DNA from 2 places in the Streptomyces sp. NPDC052114 genome. Region 2 is predicted to be linked to the other one. Evidence: riboswitches for the same ligand, from Rfam matches in the RefSeq annotation. Region 2 holds a riboswitch; the other holds the start of a gene.
What was found. A riboswitch is a leader RNA that binds a small molecule or an ion and turns the genes downstream of it on or off. The one in region 2 is predicted to bind S-adenosylmethionine.
Positions count from the first base shown of each region.

Region 1: it holds a riboswitch for S-adenosylmethionine, as region 2 does, so the genes downstream of both, thrC (threonine synthase) here and AB0L89_RS05325 (hypothetical protein) in region 2, are expected to answer to the same signal.

Region 1 covers NZ_JBFAWC010000020.1:78,218-81,337, forward strand. Annotated here, with positions in the region: gene AB0L89_RS33890 (ubiquitin-like small modifier protein 1) at 14-289, opposite strand; gene thrC (threonine synthase) at 405-1,724, opposite strand; SAM riboswitch class I at 1,718-1,866, opposite strand; gene AB0L89_RS33900 (glucosyl-3-phosphoglycerate synthase) at 2,023-2,994, shown strand; gene AB0L89_RS33905 (hypothetical protein) at 3,069-3,120, shown strand, end outside.
Region 2 covers NZ_JBFAWC010000002.1:258,884-262,003, forward strand. Annotated here, with positions in the region: gene AB0L89_RS05315 (hypothetical protein) at 89-532, shown strand; gene AB0L89_RS05320 (radical SAM protein) at 673-2,031, shown strand; SAM riboswitch class IV at 2,121-2,230, shown strand; gene AB0L89_RS05325 (hypothetical protein) at 2,275-2,613, shown strand; gene AB0L89_RS05330 (SDR family oxidoreductase) at 2,713-3,120, shown strand, end outside.

The sequences.
Region 1 (3,120 bases), on a different contig from region 2:
ACTTGCGTAAAGATCAGCCGCCGGCGACGGCGGGAATGATCGAGACGCCGGCGCCGTCCGGGGTGGCGGTCTCCAGGCCCTGCTCGAAACGGACGTCGTCGTCGTTGACGTACACGTTCACGAAGCGGCGGAGCTTGCCCTGGTCATCCAGGACGCGGGCGGCGATGCCGGTGTGGTTCTTCTCCAGGTCGGCGATGACCTCACCGAGCGTGGCGCCCTCGGCGGCGACCTCGGCCCGGCCGCCGGTGTAGGTGCGGAGAATGGTGGGGATGCGGACGTTGACGCTCATGGGGTTCACCTCTGAGGTACGGGGGGGAGACGGAGCGCCCCGTCAGGGGCGCGGGGAACTGCGCGAGGACGGACCACGACCGGCAGTCGGCGGCGGCCGCGCGGCGCGACGGCGACTAGCCGGCGAGCCCCGCGGAGCGGAACGCGTCGAGGCTGGGCTTGATCGTGGCGGTGGCCTGCGACGTCTCGGCGACGGCGTCCAGCGTCTTCAGGCCGTCCCCGGTGTTCAGCACGACCGTGGTGAGCGCCGGGTCGATCAGCCCCGCCTCGATCAGCTTCTTCGTGACGCCGACCGTCACCCCGCCCGCGGTCTCCGCGAAGATGCCCTCGGTCCGCGCGAGGAGCTTGATCGCGTCGACGACCTGCTCGTCGTTCACGTCCTCCACCGCACCGCCGGTGCGGCGCGCGATGTCGAGCACGTAGGGACCGTCGGCCGGGTTGCCGATGGCCAGGGACTTGGCGATGGTGTTCGGCTTCTGCGGGCGCACGACGTCGTGACCGGCCTTGAACGCGGCGGAGACCGGCGAGCAGCCCTCGGCCTGGGCACCGAAGATCTTGTAGGGCTTGTCCTCGACCAGGCCGAGCGCGATGAGCTCCTTCAGACCCTTGTCGATCTTCGTGAGCTGCGAGCCCGAGGCGATCGGGATGACCAGCTGGTCGGGCAGCTGCCAGCCGAGCTGCTCGCAGATCTCGTACGCGAGGGTCTTGGAGCCCTCGCCGTAGTACGGCCGCAGGTTCACGTTGACGAAGCCCCAGCCCTCGCCCAGCGGGTCGCCGATGAGCTCGGAGCAGAAGCGGTTCACGTCGTCGTAGTTGCCCTCGATGCCGACGAGCTCGCCGCCGTAGACCGCGGCCATGACGACCTTGCCCTGCTCCAGGTCGTGCGGGATGAAGACGCAGGAGCGGAAGCCCGCGCGGGCGGCGGCGGCGCCGACGGCGCCGGCGAGGTTGCCGGTGGAGGAGCAGGACAGGGTGGTGAAGCCGAAGGCGCGCGCCGCTTCGAGCGCCTGCGCGACGACGCGGTCCTTGAAGGAGTGCGTGGGGTTGCCGGAGTCGTCCTTGACGAACAACTTGCCCGGCTCGACGCCGAGTTCACGGGCGAGGTTGTCGGCCTTGACGAGCTTGGTCCAGCCGGGGTTGAGGTTGGGCTTCTCGGCCACGTCGGCGGGGACGGGCAGCAGCGGGGCATAGCGCCAGATGTTGGCGGGGCCCGCCTCGATCCGCTTGCGCAGGGCCTCCGGGTCGCCGAGCGGCAGGTCGTACGCGACTTCGAGGGGGCCGAAACACTCGACACAGGCGAAGATCGGACCCAGCGGGAACGTGGTGCCGCACTCGCGACAGGACAGGCCGGAGGCGGGTCCGAGGTCGACGGTGGCGTCGGCGGAAGGGGTGGCGACAGTCTGCACAGCCATGGAGGCGAGGCCCTTTCTCCTCATCTTCCTCGCGACGCATCTCGCCGCGAGACGGAATTGGCACCTTCCCTAGCCGGGAGCCTCGCGGCGCTTGATCGCGACGAGACCGGCTGGAGGGTTGCCGGGGCTTCAACGGGCCGTATCCCTCTGCCCCTCTGGATGAGCGGTATTCGATTGTGGGTTTCAGTTGTCGATCCTGAACGCGGCGGCGACCCCGACATGCGATGGTCACCGGCGTTGTTCAAGACTGTAACCGAAGCCCTGGACCCTTGAGATAGTCGTCCGAACCGCGAGATGGATCACATACGGGAGGACCCTGACCGTGCTGGAAGAGGTCGAGCGCTGGCTGAGCAGGCGTTCCTGGTCCGTGGCCGACCGCCCGCTGGAGCGCCTCGTGGCCGCCAAGCGCGCGTCCGGCACCTCGGTGAGCGTCGTGCTGCCCGCGCTGGACGAGGAGGAGACGGTCGGCGACATCGTCTCGGTGATCCGCCGCGAGCTGGTCGAGCGGGCCCCGCTGGTCGACGAGCTGCTGGTGATCGACTCCGGGTCGCGGGACCGCACGGCGGAGGTCGCCGCGGCCGCGGGCGCCAAGGTGGTCCACCGGGACGAGATCCTGCCGCGGCTCACGCCCGTCCCCGGCAAGGGTGAAGTTCTGTGGCGCTCGCTGCTCGTCACGGACGGTGACGTGGTGGCGTTCGTCGACGCGGACCTGAAGGAGTTCTCCGCGGACTTCGTCTCGGGGATCGTGGGTCCGCTGCTGACCGATCCGGACGTGGACTTCGTGAAGGCGATGTACGACCGGCCGCTCGGCGCGGAGTTCGACGCGCCCGGTGCGGGCCGGGCGGCGGGGCAGGGCGGGCGGGTGACCGAGCTGATGGCGCGGCCCCTGCTGAACATGCACTGGCCCCAACTGGCGGGGTTCGTACAGCCGTTGGGCGGTGAGTACGCGGCGCGCAGGTCGCTCCTTGAGCGGCTGCCGTTCCCCGTGGGGTACGGCGTGGAGCTGGGGCTGCTCGTGGACGCGCTGCACACGGTGGGCCTGGACGCGCTGGCGCAGGTGGACGTGGGGGTGCGCAGGCACCGGCACCAGGACGGGCAGGCGCTCGGGCGGATGGCGGCGGCGATCTACCGGACGGCGCAGCTGCGGCTGGCGCGCGGTCATCTCGTACGCCCCGAGCTGACGCAGTTCGAGCGGGGCGAGCACGGGTTCGAGCCGCGGACGTACGCGATCGACACGGAAGAACGCCCCCCTATGACCGATATCGCCGAGTATGCCCACCGTCGCGTGGCGTAACCGGCCATGATCATGCGTTTTGCCTACATTGCCCCTTTATGTGGGTCAGACATGCCAGACATGCAATGAGAGCCATGCGGCGGGCGGGCGGACTGACGCTCGCCACCGCCACCGTCGCGGCCGGGG
Region 2 (3,120 bases):
CGAGGTGCCGGCGACCGGCGGGCGGCGACCGTGGAGAGAGTCCGGACTCCACGTAGGCTCCTGTTGCTCCTCCGAGAAAGTGATCCCCATGCCCCGCACGACCCCCCTCCGCCCCCGCGCCGCCCTCTGCGCGCTCGGCACGGCCGCCCTCGCCCTCGCCCTGACCGCCTGCGGCGGCTCGATGAACCCCTTCGACGACCACGAGGAGAAGGCGTCCTACGGGGAGGGCGCCGCGGCCAAGAGCGCCCGCGACTCCGTGCCGCGCTGGCTGCCGGACGACGCGAGCGACATCAAGTACGTGATGTCCACCACGGGCGATGACCGGATCATCACGTTCCGTACGCCCGGCGGAGAGTTCCCCGAGCAGTGCGTGAAGGGCGAGGCGCAGGGCGAGCCGCGGCTGAAGGCCGACTGGTTCCCCGCGGATCTGGTCGCGAAGGCCGACACGAACTGCGGTACGTGGTCGGGCGCCCGGGTCGACGGCGTCCTGTACGCCTGGCAGGACAAGGACGTCGTCCTGAAGCGGCGCTGAGCCGCACGGCACGGACACGGGCCGCGCAGCATAGACCCGGGGCGGAGGCGCCGTGCGACCGGAGTCGGATCCGCGGCGGATCGCTCGGGTATTAGCGTGGACGGGACAGATCGACGACAAGGATCCGAGGTGCCCGGCCCATGCCAAGCCGCAGCGAGAGCCGTACCCAGCTCATCGAGTCACTCATGGAGCGGTTCCCGCACGTGCCGCGGGAAGCCGTGATCAAGGAGGATCTGCTGCGCGGCGGCATCGCCTTCGACGAGTCGGCACTCAGCGACAACGAAGACGGTGACGTCAAGCCGAAGTCGTACTTCATCTTCTCCTTCGACCACGGCACGCTGCCCGAGCTGGGCGCCGCCGCGCTGCGCCGCCCGCCGGAGGAGATCGTCCTCACCGGCGGCCCCTACGAACTGCGCCGCACCGTCGTCTCCGTCCGCGTGAACCCGTCCTCGCCCTACCGCGTCGCCGCCGACGACAACGGCGTGCTCGGCCTCTACCTGGACGGCGTGCGCATCTCCGACGTCGGCCTGCCGCCGATGCCGGACTACTACCGGCACACGCTGGAGAACGGCAAGTCCGTGATGGAGGTGGCACCCACCATCCAGTGGGGCTACCTGATCTATCTGACGGTCTTCCGGGTCTGCCAGTACTTCGGCGCCAAGGAGGAGTGCCAGTACTGCGACATCAACCACAACTGGCGCCAGCACAAGGCGGCGGGACGCCCCTACACCGGAGTGAAGCCGGTGGAGGAGGTCCTGGAGGCGCTCGCCATCATCGACAAGTACGACACCAACAAGTCCTCCACCGCGTACACGCTGACCGGCGGCGCCGTCACCTCGAAGGTCGGCGGCAAGGACGAGGCCGACTTCTACGGCCAGTACGCCAAGGCCATCGAGGAGCGCTTCCCCGGCCGCTGGATCGGCAAGGTCGTCGCGCAGGCCCTGCCCAAGGCGGACGTGCAGCGCTTCCACGACTACGGCGTGCGGATCTACCACCCCAACTACGAGGTGTGGGACCCGTACCTCTTCGAGCGCTACTGCCCCGGCAAGGAGCGCTACGTCGGCCGTGACGAGTGGCACCGCCGCATCCTGGACTCCGCCGAGGTGTTCGGCCCGCGCAACGTGATCCCCAACTTCGTGGCGGGCGTGGAGATGGCCGAGCCGTTCGGCTTCAAGACCGTCGACGAGGCCATCGACTCCACCGTCGAAGGTCTTGAGTACTTCATGTCGCGCGGCATCACGCCCCGCTTCACCACCTGGTGCCCGGAGCCCACGACGCCGCTCGGCAAGGCAAATCCGCAGGGCGCGCCGCTGGAGTACCACGTGCGGCTCCTTGAGGCCTACCGCGCGACGATGGAGTCCAACGGCCTTTCCTCGCCGCCCGGTTACGGCCCCGCGGGACCCGGCAACGCGGTCTTCTCGGTCAGCTCCTTCATGGACAGCCTGCCCGCGGAGGCGGCCGCTCCCGAGGACGCGGTCGTGCCGGCGAAGGCCGACTGAGAGCCGCCTGAGACCGTTCTCGGCGGGCCCGCGCGGGCCCGCCGGAAACTCCGCGCCGCCCTCCGGAGCCCCGTGTTACGGTCGGGGCGGGTCACGAGTTCCAGCGCCAAGCCCCGGCTCGCTGGACGGCACCCCGCTCCGTCGCGGGTGCCCCGGGTGACGACCCGCCCCGTGCGACGCGCACGGGGAACGGCGGATCGCCGGGTCGGTGACACCCGGGGTCCACGACTCCGGAGGCGTTCCATGACGCACGCGCACGACACCTGCGACACCTACGAGCCCGGCCATCGGGTCCACTGGATCCAGGCCCGCAAGAGCGCGGCCGACCCCGGCACCGTGACCGACGTCCTGCTGTCCTCGCACGACGTGGCCGACGACGGCCGGATCACCCTCCATGTGCTCGGCCCGACCCGCGGCGTGCCCGCCGCCCTGTGGACCCACGACCCCGAGCGGCTGCGCCGCCTGCTGCGCGAGCACCGGGGCCTGGCGCAGTGGCAGCCCCGCTGGAACCTGCTGCGGCTGCGCGGCGACGGGGCGGCCACCACGCTGGTCTGCGTGGCCCCGCACGCCCCCGGCCGCTGACGAAGATCACCGGTTCGTAGGATGGCGGCGCACCGGACGCGGGTGATCCCCGCGTCCGGGCGGGCGCGACAGTCAGCCACCCACAGCCGGAGGTCTCCCGTGCAGCACCACCCCGTCACCGTCGTCACCGGCGGCAGCCGAGGCATCGGCGCCGCTGTCGCCGCCCGTCTCGCCGAGGACGGCCACGACGTCGTCATCGGCTACCGCTCGGACGAGGCCGCGGCCGAGAAGGCCGCCGAGGCGGTCCGCGCCGCCGGCCGCCGCTGCGTCACCGTCCGGGTCGACACCGCAGACGAGGCGGACGTCGACCGCCTCTTCGACTCCGCCGCCGCACTCGGCCCGGTCACCGGCTTGGTCAACAACGCCGGGGTGAGCGGCCCCGTCGGCCCGCTCGCCGACGCCGACGCCGAGGGCATGCGCCGCGCGCTCGAAGTGAACGTGCTCGGCTATCTGCTCTGCGCCCGGCGCGCGGTGCGGGACCTGACGGCGAACGGCGGCGGCGCGATC